DNA from 2 places in the Colwellia sp. SU-HH01172 genome. Region 1 is predicted to be linked to the other one. Evidence: predicted binding sites of a transcription regulator. Region 1 holds the regulator's gene; the other holds the start of a gene.

Region 1 (9,654 bases):
CAGCGCCTTATGAAAAAGTATTCACTCGTAAGCAAACTGAAAGCAAGGATAGTAGTTTGGATCATCAAGTCATTTTTCGTCAATGGTTGCAGGAGTATGAAAAGCTTCTTCGCCATATTATCATGGGCTTTGAAGCAAAACCGGCGATTCAAGATGAATTGTTTCAGGAAATCGCTTTAAATATTTGGCGTGCACTGCCCAAGTTTAGGCAGGAATCTAGCGCTAAAACATTTGTTGCGCGTATTGCCCATAACGTTCTTGCCACGCACGTTGCTAAAGCTATTAAAACGATCAAAACAGATAGTAACATCAGTGATATTAGTACTGATGAAGAAACTGAAGATAGTCAACGAACCCCATACCAAGAGTTAGATCAACAGCAACGACAGCAACGGCTGACCAGTGCTATTCGTAAATTAAAACTTGAACAACAACAAGTTATTACCTTGGCCTTAGAAGGCATGAGTTACCAAGAGATTGCTGATGTTTTAGCAATCAGCAGTAATTTAGTGGGTGTTAGGTTACAACGTGCAAAGGCTGCGTTGATGCAGATGCTGGAGGCCGAATGAACAAAGAAATAAAGCCAAATAATGCGATTGTTGAAGGTGAACAGCAAGCGGATTTACAAGCAAAAAATGAAACGCAAGCAACTGAACTTAAAAATGATGACGAGCAATTAACCGTTTTTGATGATGCATGGGCGGAATTGAGTCAAGACTGGCAAGCGCAACCAACACCGAAAACAGACATCAATGCATTAGTAAAACGTACTCGGCGAAGAACACGTGGCGCTAAGCTTTGCTTTGCCTTGAATATAATCGCGACACTAGGTTTACTCTTGGTGTTTCTATATGGTGTTTTTGATGGTCAGTTGGGGGACCCTGTAAACACCTATCTTGGTTTAGGTGGCCTGATATCACTCATTTTTGTTTATTTTGAAACTAAATTGCGCCTAGCGACCTGGTCACAATTATGTGATAGCCCAGAAAAAGCTATCGATAACGCTATTGCCGGCAGTGAATCTTCAATGAAATATCTGTGGATCACAAAAATTTCCTTTCTACCTTTTTTGCCGTTGGTGAATTGGTTTGTTTATACCGTAGGGCAAAGCAGTGAAAAACCACTATTGACGGCATTCCTAATAGCAAATGGTTTTATGTTAGCTATGTATCTTGTTGTGGAATACCTGCATAGAAAACGCAAGAAAGAATATCTGCAGTTATTGTCAATGAAATAATTATAAAAAACCATAAAAATGATATTGTGCGAATTATATTTTGTATTATGATTATTTTGTTGTTTTAAATTTGTTGTTTTTGTGTTTTTAAGACAGTATATTAGTCTAGGTGACTATTTGATGGTTTCGTTAAAAGCTTTTATCGCTAACCTCAAAGCATAATTGATTGCAAAATGAACTAAAAGAGCGTGGTTTTATCGTATACAACCCATACAAGTTCAGGCAGAATATGCCGCAATTATTTTTGACCTTGCTAATGTTGAAACAACAGAAAGCCAATTATTGCCGCTGGCAAACTATTTGAGGAAATAACATGTTTACACGTGAAATGAATATTGCTGATTTTGATCCAGAACTTTATCAAGCAATGAGCAATGAAGTTGTTCGTCAAGAAGAGCATATTGAACTCATCGCTTCAGAAAATTACTGTAGCCCACGTGTACTCGAAGCTCAAGGTTCACAGTTAACCAATAAATATGCCGAAGGCTACCCAGGCAAGCGTTACTATGGTGGTTGTGAATACGTTGATGTTGCAGAGCAATTAGCGATTGACCGCGCAAAAGAATTATTTGGTGCTACGTACGCAAACGTGCAACCACATGCAGGTTCACAAGCCAATGCAGCAGTATTTCAAGCGTTAGTTACACCTGGCGGTAAAGTGTTAGGTATGAGCTTAGCTCATGGTGGTCACTTAACACATGGTTCACATGTAAACTTTTCAGGTAAGTCTTACGAAGCTATTCAATACGGTTTACACCCAGAAACTGGTGATATTGATTATGCTGAACTAGAGCGTTTAGCCATTGAACACAAGCCTGAAATGATCATCGGTGGTTTCTCTGCGTTTTCTGGTGTTGTTGACTGGGCTCGTATGCGTGAAATTGCAGATAAAGTTGGCGCTTATTTCTTCGTTGATATGGCGCACGTTGCTGGTTTAGTTGCAGCAGGTCTTTATCCTAACCCGGTACCACATGCACACGTAGTCACAACCACAACCCATAAAACATTAGCAGGCCCACGTGGCGGCCTAATTGTTTCTGGTTGTGATGACGAAGCTATCTACAAAAAATTAAACAGTGCGGTATTCCCTGGTGGCCAAGGTGGCCCACTAATGCACATTATCGCGGCAAAAGCTGTAGCGTTTAAAGAAGCATTAGCGCCAGAATTTAAAGCGTACCAACAAAATGTATTAGACAATGCCAAAGCTATGGTGGCGGTATTACAAGAGCGTGGCTATAAAGTAGTTTCAAACGGTACTGAAAACCACTTATTACTACTTGATTTAATTGATAAAGATATTACAGGTAAAGATGCAGATGCAGCCTTAGGCCGTGCGCATATCACAGTGAATAAAAACTCTGTGCCGAACGATCCACGTTCACCATTTGTTACTTCGGGCTTACGTTTAGGTACCCCTGCCATCACTCGTCGTGGTTTTGGTACTGAAGAAACACGCACAATTACTGCATGGATCTGTGATATTTTAGACGATATCAATAACGAAGAAACAATTGCCAAAGTACAAGCAGGCGTTAAAGAACTTTGTGCTCGCTTCCCTGTTTATAAGTAATTCTACTTATGGATGAGCGAAGTAAATATTACTTTGCTGTATTAAAATAGCTTTTTAAAAATGGCCACTTTGTGGCCATTTTTTTATATACGCATGCCACTTGAATATGCAGAATTCAACAAGTCGAAAAAGGGGCAGCACCAAGGCATTGATTGAATAGAATGGTTGTTCCATTGTAAAAATTAATAACGCCGGAGCTGGCCCTTTATCGCCTTGCCTTGCGAGAGCTAAGCTAGAAAATCAGTTCAGTGTTACAGCACTTAGTAAGAGAATAATCATTACCTGCATGCGGCGCCTTACTCTGATTTCCTAGCTTAACTCTGAAACTGCATCTTCAAATGGTTTGGGTATAAGTAAGTTAATTTCATATTCCTGTTAAGATTTTTAGCTTAATGAACGGTTTTCAATTAAAATGCTGGTAATTAAATTACTCATGACTAGTTAACGACGGAACTCATCAATGTATTGTCCTTTTTGCTCAGCCACCGATACTAAAGTTATCGACTCTCGTTTAGTGTCCGACGGCCATCAGGTGCGCCGTCGTCGCGAATGCTTAGCTTGTCATGAAAGATATACAACGTTTGAAAGTGCCGAGCTAGTTATGCCTCGCATTATTAAGCGTGACGGCTCACGAGAACCTTTTAACGAAGATAAAATGCGCAACGGTTTAGTACGTGCGCTAGAGAAAAGACCGGTTAGCACCGAAGAAATGGAATTATCGATCAATAAGTTAAAATCTAAATTGCGTGCAACAGGCGAACGAGAAGTTTCCAGTGAGCTGTTAGGCACCATTATTATGGAACAACTTAAGAGCTTAGACAAAGTCGCTTATATTCGTTTTGCTTCGGTATATCGCTCGTTTGAAGATATTAAAGAGTTTGGTGAAGAAATAGCCCGTTTGGGCGACGACGAATAACGTAAATTAGGTCATTTCATACTAGGTGCCCACGTGAAACAATTTTCTGCCGAAGACCATCAATTTATGCAACGCGCTATAGCACTGGCTAAGCGCGGCCACTTTACCACATCGCCGAACCCAAGAGTTGGCTGTGTGTTGGTGTTAAATGGTGAAATAGTTGGAGAAGGTTTTCATCAAAAAGCCGGCGAAGGCCATGCCGAAGTTAATGCTTTAAAGCAAGCTGGTGATAAAGCCAAAGGTGCTACTGCCTATGTCACGTTAGAGCCATGTAGCCATTATGGCTTAACGCCACCATGTGCAGAAGCATTAATTAAGGCTCAAGTTGGCCATGTTATTGCCGCTATGGTTGACCCAAACCCGAAAGTGTCGGGTCGAGGTTTAGAAATTTTACAAGCTGCCGGCATTACAACGCAATTTGGCTTATTAGGGCAAGACGCCCGCGCACTGAATCCTGGTTTTATCCATTTAATGACCACCAAATTACCCTATGTGCGCTGTAAACTGGCGGCAAGTTTAGACGGTAAAACCGCCATGGCCAGCGGCGAAAGTCAGTGGATAACTGCTAATGAAGCGAGAACTGACGTGCAACGATTACGCGCACAAAGCTGCGGCATCATTTGTGGTGCGGATTCAGTTATTTTTGATGATGCAAAAATGAACGTGCGCTGGCAGTCACTTGGTGAGCTTAAAAACACGTATCCAGAAAGCGAGGTTAGGCAGCCAGTACGTATTATTATTGATAGTCGTAACCGTTTAACACCTGAGCTGGCGATATTTCAACAGCCGGGTAAAATATTAATCATTCGACATGCCATTGAAAATAGCCAAGATTGGCCGCACTTTGTAGAACAGGTACAAATTCCACAGGCGGCTAATAGAAAACATATCGACCTACAATTACTGTTAGCATATTTGGGCAAGCAGGGACTAAATGATATTTTAATTGAATCAGGTGCACAGCTGAGTGGTGCCTTTATCGAGCAAAATTTAGTTGATGAATTAGTGCTATATCAAGCCGCGAAATTGATGGGTAGTGACGGTAAAGGTTTAGTCAACATGCCAGCAATAGAGAAACTTTCTGATGCGAAAGCGCTTGATATTATCGATATGCGCATGGTGGGACAAGATATTAGAATAACGGCAAAATTTTACCGTTAAATACATTAGCAAATAGTAACGACCATAATAACCGCGACAACTATTGAAATATAGGTTAACGAGAAAATGTTTACAGGAATTATAGAAGCAGTAGGGCGTTTAAGGGCGATTAATAGCTCAGGTGATGGTGCACGTGTCACTATTGAAACCGGCGTATTAGATTTATCAGATGTTAAGTTGGGTGACTCAATCGCCACTAATGGTATTTGTTTGACGGTTGTTGCAGTTGATAATTCAAGCTTTAGTGCTGATGTTTCCAGTGAAACTTTAACCCGTACTGGCCTAGCGCATTATCAGATCGGTGATAATGTAAACCTTGAAAAGGCGATGTTGCCAACCACACGATTTGGCGGCCATATGGTGTCGGGCCATGTCGACGCCGTGAGTGAAATTACCAGTATCGAACATAAAGGTAATAGCATTGACTATTGGCTAACTATGCCTGCAGAGCTTGCAGCATATATTGCGGAAAAAGGCTCTGTCACAATTGATGGCACCAGCTTAACGGTTAATAGCTTAACGGCTGATAAATTTCGCTTAACCATAGTGCCGCATACCACACAACAAACAATTATCAGTAAATACCAAGTTGGCACTAAAGTTAACTTAGAAGTTGATTTAATTGCCCGCTATATAGAAAGATTACTTACCAAGCAAAGCTCTGACCAACAAGAACCGTCAGGGGTTACGCATGCGCTGTTAGCGCGTAGTGGTTTTATTAAATAAAGAGGTTGTCATGAATTTACACACGCCACAAGAGATTATCGACGATATAGCTCAAGGCAAAATGGTCATCTTAATGGATGATGAAGATCGCGAAAATGAAGGTGACTTCATTATGGCTGCAGAAAAAGTAACGCCTGAGGCGATCAACTTTATGGCAACGCATGGTCGTGGTCTTATTTGCATGCCAATGTCAGCGGAGCGCTGTGAAGTTTTAAAATTACCATTAATGGTTGATAAGAATGACGCACAGTTTACCACCAACTTTACCGTTTCTATTGAAGCCGCAGAAGGCGTTACCACAGGTATTTCTGCAGCCGACCGAGCGACAACAGTGCTAGCGGCGGTGGCGAAAGATGCTGATCATAATTCGATTGTGCAACCAGGCCATATTTTTCCACTAATCGCGAAAGATGGTGGGGTATTAAATCGTGCGGGGCACACTGAAGCAGGTGTTGATTTAGCGCGCTTAGCTGGTCTTGAAGCCGCGGCTGTTATCGTGGAGATCCTAAATGAAGATGGCACTATGGCGCGTCGTCCTGATCTAGAAATTATAGCCGAAAAGCACGGCGTAAAAATGGGCACCATTGCCGATTTAATAGAATATCGCAACGCCAATGAAACCACCATTGAGCGTGTTTCTCAGTGTAAACTGCCAACCGCTTTTGGTGACTTTGATTTAACAGTATTTAAAGACACTATTGACGGCCAAGCACACTTTGCCTTAACGAAAGGCGAGATTAATGCTGATGAGCCAACGTTAGTGCGTGTGCACTTAGAAAACACTTTTAGAGATTTATTATTTAGCCAACGTGAAAGTGTCGCCAAATGGCCTATGGCTAACGCGCTAGAAAAAATAGGCAAAGAAGGTGGTGTGTTAGTGCTACTAGGTAAGCATGAGTCACCATTAGAGCTGATCGCCCAAGTAGAAAAATATGCCAAACTAGATGCTGGCGAAACCGTGAAAGAAGTGAAACGTCACGTTGGCTCACGCAATGTTGGTGTTGGCTCGCAAATACTGGCTAACTTAGGTGTTAGCAAGATGCGCTTATTAAGCTCACAGACTAAATATCATTCATTGTCAGGTTTTGGTTTAGAAGTGGTGGAATATATCGCTGAATAATCGATTATTGATGCTTTAAATATAGTCACTTTTTCATATCGACAGATATGGAAGTCTTAATGTCGAGAAGCCAAGGATGGCTATGAACGACTAGGTGACCGTGACATACTGTACATACACGCTCCTTTGCATCCATGCAACCGCGACATACCGTACATCTTGTACATACACGCTCCTTTGCATCCATGCAACCGCGACATACCGTACATCCTGTACATAAAAAAAGCGATTTGAATGACTTCAAATCGCTTTTTCGTTTTAAGATATTTATTAAATTAAGGCTTAAATCAAGACGTGTACTAAGCAATAAACTGAGTAATTTTATCTACGATACCTTTACCATCTAAGCCAAGTTCTTGATGGATTTCAGCTTGTGTGCCGTGTTTAATAAAATTATCTGGTAAGCCAATATTGAGAATTTTCTTCATTATGCCTTGGCTGAGAACATACTCATTAACCCCTGAGCCTGCGCCGCCTGCAATGGCATTATCTTCCACTGTCACAATGACATCATGCTGTGCACAAAGCTCGTTGATAAGTGCTTGATCTAGTGGCTTGACGAAACGCATATCAACTAAAGTTGCATTCAATGTTTCTGCAGCTAATTTTGCTTCAGCTAAGGTAGTACCGAAGTTAAGTATCGCAACCTTACTTGCTGGAGCGGTTTCAGCTATTACACGAATACGCTTGCCTTTACCCACTTCAATGGTTTCATTAATTGCCGGTAAGGTTGCGCCATTGCCGCTACCACGAGGGTAACGAACCGCAGCTGGTGCATTTAATTGATAACCGGTATTTAGCATAAGTTGACATTCACGCTCGTCAGATGGAGCCATGATGGTAAGGTTTGGAATGCAACGCATAAAGCTTAAATCGAATGAGCCTTGATGGGTTGGACCATCAGCGCCAACAATGCCAGCGCGATCAATGGCAAATAATACCGGTAAGTTTTGAATGGCAACATCATGAATGAATTGATCATAACCACGTTGTAAGAAACTTGAGTATATTGCTACAACAGGCTTACGACCACCAATTGCTAATCCCGCAGCAAATGTAACCGCATGCTGTTCAGCGATAGCAACATCAAAATATTGTTGGGGAAAGCGTTGGCTAAATTCAACCATGCCAGAGCCTTCACGCATGGCTGGCGTTATTGCAGCAAGTTTATTGTCTTGTTCGGCAGTTTTGCATAACCAGTCACCAAATATTGCTGAATAGGTTGGCAAACTTGGCGCACTTTTCGGCAGCGTGGTTTCGGTGTGATCAAATTTTGGAACCGCATGGTACTTGATCGGGTCTTGTTCAGCTTGTTGGTAACCTTTGCCCTTTTTAGTGGCAATATGCAGTAATTGTGGACCTTTAAGGTTACGCATATTGGAAATGGTATCAACTAAACCGTCAACATCGTGACCATCAATTGGGCCAATGTAATTAAAGCCAAGTTCTTCGAAGAAGGTGCTGGGTACCACCATGCCTTTGAGGTGTTCTTCGGCGCGACTGGCTAATTCTTTGATCGGCGGAATATTTTTAAGTATGCGCTTACTACCTTCACGAATACCGGTATAAAGGCTTCCCGAAAGCATTTTTGCTAAATGGTTGTTTAACGCACCAACGTTTTCTGAAATTGACATTTCGTTATCATTTAAAATGACTAACATGTCTTTATTAATATCACCGGCATGATTTAACGCTTCAAATGCCATTCCTGCGGTCATGGCACCGTCACCAATAACAGCAACGACTTTACGGTTTTTCGCTTCTTTCTCTGCGGCAACAGCCATACCTAGTGCAGCAGAAATAGAGGTGCTTGAATGACCAACGCTTAATACGTCGTATTCACTTTCTTCTCGCCATGGAAATGGATGAAGGCCGTCTTTTTGACGTATGGTGTGTAACTGATCACGCCTGCCGGTTAATATTTTGTGTGGGTATGCTTGATGACCAACATCCCAAATTAAGTGATCAAATGGTGTGTTATAGACGTAGTGCAGAGCGACGGTTAATTCGATGGTGCCTAAACCTGAGGCAAAGTGGCCACTACTTTTACTTACCGAATTTAATAAGTAACGTCTTAATTCTTCACTGGTTTGTGCTAATTGCTTTTGATCTAATTTACGTAAGTCATCAGGGGTATTGATGTTGGCCAGTAAAGGATATTCAGTCAGGTTTATAGTCATATTATTCTATTTAATTTAAATATTAATGTTTGCGATTGATTATGAAAGTCGCAAAATCGGATAAATTCTGTGTATTGTAGGGCAAAGTGGCTAAAGCTTGAAGCGCTTGTTGATATAAGTTGTCAGCTTTTTCTTGTGCACCTTGCAAACCGAGCAATGCTGGGTAAGTACTTTTTTCCGCCGCTAGGTCCGACCCAGCCGGCTTGCCAAGCTCTTCTTCGGTTGAGGTGATGTCGATAATATCATCACGCACTTGGTACGCTAAGCCCACTAGTTTTGCATAGCGAGATAGTTGCTCTTTATCCTTTTTCGTTGCCTCAGTACTGCATTCGGCAGCCATCATTACCGACGCTTCTAATAATGCCCCGGTTTTTAAAGAATGCAATGTTTCTAATGCATCAAGCGAAATCGCTTTGCCTGTTGCCGCTAAATCTAATGCTTGACCACCACACATTCCTTGATAGCCGCTGGCGTTAACCAAATGGCGAAGTAACTCAATGCGTTTGGGGGCGACTTCCTCTGAGAATTCATGATTGGCAATAATATCAAAAGCTAAGGTTTGCAGGCTATCACCGGCCAGAATAGCAGTCGCTTCATCAAAGGCTTTGTGGCAAGTGGGCTGTCCTCGACGTAAATCATCATCGTCCATTGCCGGTAGATCATCATGCAATAATGAGTAGGCGTGAATGCACTCTAATGCCGCGGCAACGCCATCGATGTCACTTTGTTTAGCATTTAGTGATT
Region 2 (6,996 bases), on a different contig from region 1:
ATCACTGGCTACACCCGACAAGTTTACGTCGGCTTCCTCATCGACTGATTGATCCGTGCCAGCGTCAACTGTCGGAGAGGTATTTGTGGTAGCGCTACTGTCGTCACTATTATCAGTGCTTGTCTCACTGCCACCACTACCGCCACAGGCTGCAAGTGAGCCAGCAAGAACTAAGCTGAGTAAGACAGAGGCGTAATTTATTCTATGGCCTAATTTTTCATTCATGGTTAAGTTTCCTTTAGAGCTATATGACAAAGTGACATACCGTTAGCTTAAAAGGTAAATGTGCAAGCAATGTGCAAATATTGAGGAATGATTAAGGATAGAAAATTGTAGGTAAAATATGGTAATAAAAAGGACTGTCTTTGTTCAATAAAAAGTCCCTTCTATGTGTGGTATTGTTCTTAAAGTATTGAGTATTAGATGTTTTATTTACTTATGTTAAGCAGTAGTGTTGATGCTCGACTTACTTTCTTCCAGCTCATATTTTTCAAATACTTTGGTTAATATTGCTTGTTTATCTTCTTCGCTTAGGCTGCTGTTATTATTAGCGACTAACTTTTCTTCTAACAATTGCGTTAAATAATCAACAATGGAAGTTATTTCTTCTGTGCTTTGTCGTGGTGGTGGGCTTTTTTTAGGTTCAGAAGTATTGGCAAGTTCGCCGATTTGTTTGGCATCAAAGCCTAAGTTCGACATCTCCTTTCCCAATGCTGCACTTGGTTTTATGCCGGCTTGGGATAAGGTATCAACGATGCTGAGTGCATCAGCTTCAGATAAATTATCAGCGTCAAAGGTTGATAAAGTATCTGAAATAAGTGATTGCTGCTCTGGCGTTAAAATTTGTTCAGCGTAGGGCATTGGTGGCATTACTATGCCAGAGTCTATGGTCTTAATCATTTTGGCTATCCTTGCGTGATTTTCTCTGTGGTGGTTTGTGATCCTTAAATTCTTGCTGGCTGATCTCACCATTATCATCACTATCAAAGTTGGCAAATACAGTTTCGTGTTTGCCTCTGGGCAGTTGGTGAGCAGAGAATTCCTCAAAATTAATGACACCGTCAGAATTAGTATCTAATGATGAAAAACACGGACGAGGTTTTAATTTTTGGCTATATTCTTGACTTTCCTTCGCTTGAACTGGATTTAGTAGAGAGAATAATAGTGCGGTGAATATTATCTTTGATTGAGTTTTCATCAATTGTTCCTGCTAGTGACATTGAATGTATAGCAAGCTTAACAATGTTATTTGCAAAAAATGGTCAAGCATTGTGCAAGAAAAAAGGAAGATGAAAATAAAACACTGGAAAATTAATGCCAGGGTCGATATCTCTAGTTAATTTGGCTGAATATTATTCGACTTCGATACTAATATCTGTGGTTGGAATACAGCAACAAGGCAAAATTTCGTCGTCACCAACAAAGGCTAATGGCTCACCTTGTGGGTAGTTTATTTCACCACTTTTCAGTGCTACGCGACAAGCACCACAAAAACCATCACGGCAGTGGTAGTGTACTTCTACGTTTGATGATTCTAAGCATTCTAATAAGTTACGATGAGAATCTAAGTAGATAATTTCTTGGTTGGCAACTGAGATTTTAATGACGGGTTTTTCTTTCTTGGCTAAATCTGGTGTTGTTTTATTAGCGCTATCCACACTTTTCGACATAATAAATTATCCGATAAATGTAGATAGGCTAATAATCATATGTTTGATAAACGATTATAAATCGAAGTCGTCAAAGTCATCACTGGATACTGAAGAATCTACCTGACCGACAAGATAGCTAGAAATTTCAGTTTCTTGCGGTGCAACTTGCACGTTATCGCTAACAAGGTATGCATTCATCCAAGGTAATGGATTACTCTTAATATCAAACGGTGCTTCAAAACCAATAGCTGTTAAACGTTGATTACTAATGTATTCAATGTATTGATTTAAAATTTGTGCGTTAAGTCCGATCATTGAGCCGTCTTTAAATAAGTATTGTGCCCATTCTTTTTCTTGGTCAACAACGTCCATAAAGATTTGCTTACCTTCTTCACGTAACTCGGTGGCGATTTCTTGCATTTCTGGATCGTCTTTACCTGACATCCAATTATTTAAAATATGTTGGGTGCCCGTTAAGTGTAGTGCTTCATCACGAGCAATTAGCTTGATGATTTTTGCATTACCTTCTAATAATTCACGTTCAGCAAAAGCAAATGAACAGGCGAAACTGACATAGAAACGAATAGCTTCTAAAGCATTAACAGAACATATAGCTAAAAATAAACGCTCTTTTAATTTACGCTCACTCACTTCAATGGTTTCACCATCGACTTCGTAGCTACCAGGGCCTTGAGATTGTAACAGTTGCGTGGTGATAATAACGGCGTCAAAATATTTTGCGATGCTTGAAGCACGTTTTAATATCGCTGGGTTCACCATGATATCGTCAAATACTTCACTTGGGTCGGTAAATAAATTACGCAAAATATGGGTGTATGAACGCGAGTGAATGGTTTCACTAAAGGCCCAAGTTTCAACCCAAGTTTCAACTTCTGGTAATGATACTAATGGCAATAATACCGCGTTAACAGAGCGGGCTGCCATTGAGTCGAGTAGGGTTTGGTATTTCAAATTAGAAATGAAAATATGCTTTTCAGATGCAGTTAAGCTCTGCCAATCGGCACGGTCTTTTGAGACATCAATTTCTTCTGGACGCCAAAAGAAAGATAACTGCTTTTCAATCAATTTTTCAAAGGCAACAAAACGTTGTTGATCGTATCGTGCAACATTAACACTGTTTCCCAAAAACATTGGCTCTAACAAAGCGTTGTTAGGTGTTTGGTTAAACGTAGTGTACGACATTTATATCTCCTAGAAATACTGCGATTGTTGGCAATATTTCATTACTTAGTGGTTATTGAGCTAATTGTTATAATTTTTTATGTTTGTAACATGATGCAAAAAAAGAGGAAAACTAGCTGTTTTCCTCTTTGCTGACGTTATATTTTACAAGCGCCGCCTGCACAGCCATCATCTTCTACTTCAACTTGGCTATCGTCTGCACCATCACGTGTGTTGTGGTAGTACATGGTTTTAACACCTAATTTGTAGGCTGTTAAAATATCTTTTAGTACTTGTTTAATCGGTACTTTGCCACCTTCAAAACGTGCTGGGTCGTAGTTGGTATTGGCAGATATAGTTTGATCAATAAATTTCTGCATTATACCCACTAATTGCAAGTAACCTTCATTACTTGGAATGTTCCAAAGTAATTCGTAATTATCTTTTAATCGTTGATATTCAGGTACTACTTGCTTCAAAACACCATCTTTACTGGCTTTAATACTGATCAAACCACGAGGTGGCTCAATACCGTTTGTTGCATTGGAAATTTGTGATGATGTTTCTGACGGCATCAATGCTGATACTGTTGAGTTTCTAACGCCGTGTTCTTTAATGCTAGCGCGTAGTGATTCCCAATCTAAATGTAGTTGTTCACCGGTAATATTATCGATTTCTTTTTTATAGGTATCGATAGGTAAAATACCTTGAGATAAACGTGTTTCATTAAATTTAGGACAAGCACCTTGTTCAATAGCTAACTGGTTTGACGCTTTTAATAAATAATATTGAATCGCTTCAAAAGTTCTATGCGTTAAGTTGTTGGCACTGCCGTTTGAATAGAACACGCCATTTTTCGCTAAGTAGTAAGCGTAGTTAATAACCCCTATACCTAGCGTACGACGTCCCATGGTGGCAGTGTATGCTGCCGGTACTGGGTAGTCTTGATAATCTAATAAGCTGTCTAAGGCACGTACCGCTAAATCAGCTAAGCCGTCTAATTCATCTAGGCTATCGATAGCCCCTAAGTTAAAGGCTGACAGTGTACATAAGGCAATTTCACCGGTCGGATCATTGACATCTTCCATCGGCTTAGTTGGTAAGGCAATTTCCAAACACAAGTTACTTTGGCGAATGGGAGCAACCGTTGGCTCAAATGGCGAGTGAGTATTACAGTGATCAACGTTTTGTAAGTAAATACGGCCAGTACTGGCACGCTCTTGTGCAAACAAAGTAAATAGTTCAATAGCCTTAATACGTTTTTTACGAATAGAATCATCGGCTTCGTATTTAACGTAAAGTTCTTCAAACTTGTCTTGATCTTCAAAGAATGCGTCGTATAAACCCGGTACGTCGCTTGGGCTAAACAAAGTGATAGATTCACCTTTGATCAGGCGTTGGTACATTAATTTGTTAAATTGTACGCCGTAATCTAAGTGACGAACACGGTTCTCTTCAACACCACGGTTATTTTTAAGTACTAATAAGCTTTCAACTTCTAAATGCCAAAGTGGGTAGAATAGAGTAGCTGCACCACCACGAACGCCACCTTGTGAACAACTTTTAACTGCGGTTTGAAAGAGTTTATAAAATGGAATACAACCGGTATGGAATGCTTCACCGTTACGAATTGTGCTGCCTAATGCGCGAATACGACCGGCATTGATACCAATACCTGCACGTTGCGAAACATATTTAACAATTGAGCTTGATGTCGCATTAATTGAATCTAAGCTGTCACCACATTCAATGAGTACACAAGAAGAGAATTGACGTGTTGGTGTACGTACACCGGCCATAATTGGTGTTGGCAGAGAAAGCTTGAAGGTTGAAATAGCGTTATAAAAACCTTTCACATAGTCTAAACGTGTTTCTTTTGGATATTTAGCGAATAAGCACGCGGCCACCAAAATATATAAGAATTGGGCGCTTTCATAAATTTCACCGGTTACACGGTTTTGTACAAGGTATTTACCTTCTAACTGTTTTACTGCCGCGTAACTAAAGTCTAAATCACGTCGGTGATCTAGAAAGCTTTCCATGGCTTCAAATTCTTCAACCGTGTAATCGCTTAACAAATGTTGATCGTATTTACCGGCTTCAACTAAATTCACTACATGTGGATAAAGCTTAGGTGGCTCAAATTGGCCATAAGCCTTTTTGCGCAGATGGAAAATAGCTAGTCGTGCAGATAAGTATTGATAATCTGGTGTTTCTTCTGAAATTAAATCTGCAGCAGATTTAATAATGGTTTCATGAATGTCAGCGGTTTTAATGCCATCATAAAACTGAATATGAGATTTCAGTTCAACTTGAGATACCGAGACATTGTCTAGGCCTTCAGCAGCCCAAGCAATTACTTGATGGATTTTTTCTAAGTCGATGGGTTCTTTTGAGCCATTGCGCTTTGTAACAAAAAGGTTGTTATTCATGAAAGACCTGTAAATCTATTTATTGTTTTAATCACCTAAAATAGGTGTTTATATTGTTAATAACCGCAAAATGTCATCCATACGAGAAAAATCGTATGTCAGCCAATAGGCGACTGAATGAAAAATGCACTATATCTTGGGGTTTTTAAAAAACTAATCACAAGATAGTGAGGTTTTCATGACAATGCAAGCGATAAAAATTGTTGAATTTTAGTTGATTTTTTTAGAGTAAAAGTTCTGTTAGTAACAACTAACTTAGTAGCGCTTTTTAATTTTGATTTTTCTAAAACGCAACGCTTATTTTTATTTTTTTTTTCACGCTAAATTATTTTAAGTTAATTTTTAGGCTTTATATGACTAAAGGGTATATAAAAAATATAATCATTATAATTCAATTGTTTATGTTTTTAGTTTAATTCTCGACCGATCGAATTGACGAGTGATTATTTTATCGTCATTTAAAGATCAACTTAGGATCGCTGCTACAGTAGAGTTACTCTATTTAGCAAGTTTTTTACCGATAGAAGTTAAATTTACGTTAACAAAATTAGCGGCTACTTAATTGGCCGCTATTATTAGCGTTTAATGGCATCATTTTATTAACCAATAACGGCTCTATTTTTTGACGGTATTTGTACTATTTTATAAAAGCCAGTAAATCGGTTGGCGTGCTAATAATATGATCTGCTTGCCATGCCTGATAATTTTCATCAGCCAGAATATAGCCCCATTTGGCAATAAAGGTTTTCATTAAGGCACTATTACCCGCTTGAATATCACGTAGAGCGTCACCGACATAAAAACACTGTTGGTTGTTAACCTTAATTTGCTGACAAGCATGCAATATAGGCTCAGGATCAGGCTTACGTTTTGCTAGGGTATCGCCACCGACCATTACTGCACAGTTGGCAAATTCAGCATAATGAGGCAGCAATTTCTCTGTTAAACCTTCAGGTTTATTAGTAATAATGCCCCAAGGGATATTATTACTTTCTAGCTGCTGCAATAACTGTGCAACACCTGGGTAAAGGCAGGTATGCGTGGCGATATTGTTCTCGTAATAATCTAAAAATTGCTGACGTAAGTGTTCATAGTCATATTGCTTAATCCCTTCACCAAAACCTAGATTCAATAATCCTAATGCACCGTCTGAGGCGATTGGTCGGTAAGCTTCAGCGGCAATTGCTGGTTTTCCATATTTTGCCAAGACATGATTTAACGCCGCGCCTAAATCATCAGCGGTATCTAATAATGTGCCATCTAAATCGAAAAGTACCGCGGCAATGGGATTTGCTGAATTATTATAAATTGGCATTATTGAGCTCTATTGAATTAGTGTTTTTTAATGGAAAAGGCGCCGATACACTTTTAGCTTATTTCGGCGCGACAGTAGTACTTAGTTAAGGTGCTTAAATACGTTTACAGCAGAGGATATAATTAACATCCAATGAAGTGGTTAATTTATGATTTTCTGTCAATGGGTTGTAGTGAATGCCAGCGGCATCAATACATTTTAAATCAACTGACTCTGCCCATGAAATAAGGGTGGAAGGGCGAATAAAACTTTTATGATCATGGGTGCCGTCTGGCACAAGTTTAAATATTTTTTCAGCAGCCACTATCGCTAATAGGTAAGCTTTTAATGATTTATTCAACGTTGAAAAGAATACGTAGCCGCCCGGTTTAACCATCTGCGCACAAGCTTGAATAATAGAGGCAGGATCTGGCAC

Evidence for each region. Region 1 encodes NrdR, which represses ribonucleotide reductase genes. Its sites were predicted from a motif close to AAACACNANATNTNGTGTTT; they were not measured.
Region 2: the regulator NrdR is predicted to act here: its motif matches at 5,391-5,410, upstream of nrdA (class 1a ribonucleoside-diphosphate reductase subunit alpha).

The regions. Positions count from the first base shown of each region.
Region 1 is NZ_BAAJMB010000001.1:789,449-799,102, reverse strand. It holds gene AC27JP_RS03580 (RNA polymerase sigma factor) at 1-569, shown strand, start outside; gene AC27JP_RS03575 (hypothetical protein) at 566-1,237, shown strand; gene glyA (serine hydroxymethyltransferase) at 1,551-2,807, shown strand; gene nrdR (transcriptional regulator NrdR) at 3,268-3,723, shown strand; gene ribD (bifunctional diaminohydroxyphosphoribosylaminopyrimidine deaminase/5-amino-6-(5-phosphoribosylamino)uracil reductase RibD) at 3,757-4,884, shown strand; gene AC27JP_RS03555 (riboflavin synthase) at 4,951-5,610, shown strand; gene ribBA (bifunctional 3,4-dihydroxy-2-butanone-4-phosphate synthase/GTP cyclohydrolase II) at 5,621-6,730, shown strand; gene dxs (1-deoxy-D-xylulose-5-phosphate synthase) at 7,030-8,910, opposite strand; gene ispA ((2E,6E)-farnesyl diphosphate synthase) at 8,933-9,654, opposite strand, start outside.
Region 2 is NZ_BAAJMB010000002.1:347,227-354,222, reverse strand. It holds partial or broken gene AC27JP_RS08680 (PKD domain-containing protein) at 1-225, opposite strand, end outside; gene AC27JP_RS08675 (hypothetical protein) at 442-900, opposite strand; gene AC27JP_RS08670 (EF-hand domain-containing protein) at 893-1,198, opposite strand; gene yfaE (class I ribonucleotide reductase maintenance protein YfaE) at 1,353-1,670, opposite strand; gene nrdB (class Ia ribonucleoside-diphosphate reductase subunit beta) at 1,725-2,855, opposite strand; gene nrdA (class 1a ribonucleoside-diphosphate reductase subunit alpha) at 2,993-5,266, opposite strand; gene AC27JP_RS08650 (HAD family hydrolase) at 5,904-6,581, opposite strand; gene ubiG (bifunctional 2-polyprenyl-6-hydroxyphenol methylase/3-demethylubiquinol 3-O-methyltransferase UbiG) at 6,676-6,996, opposite strand, start outside.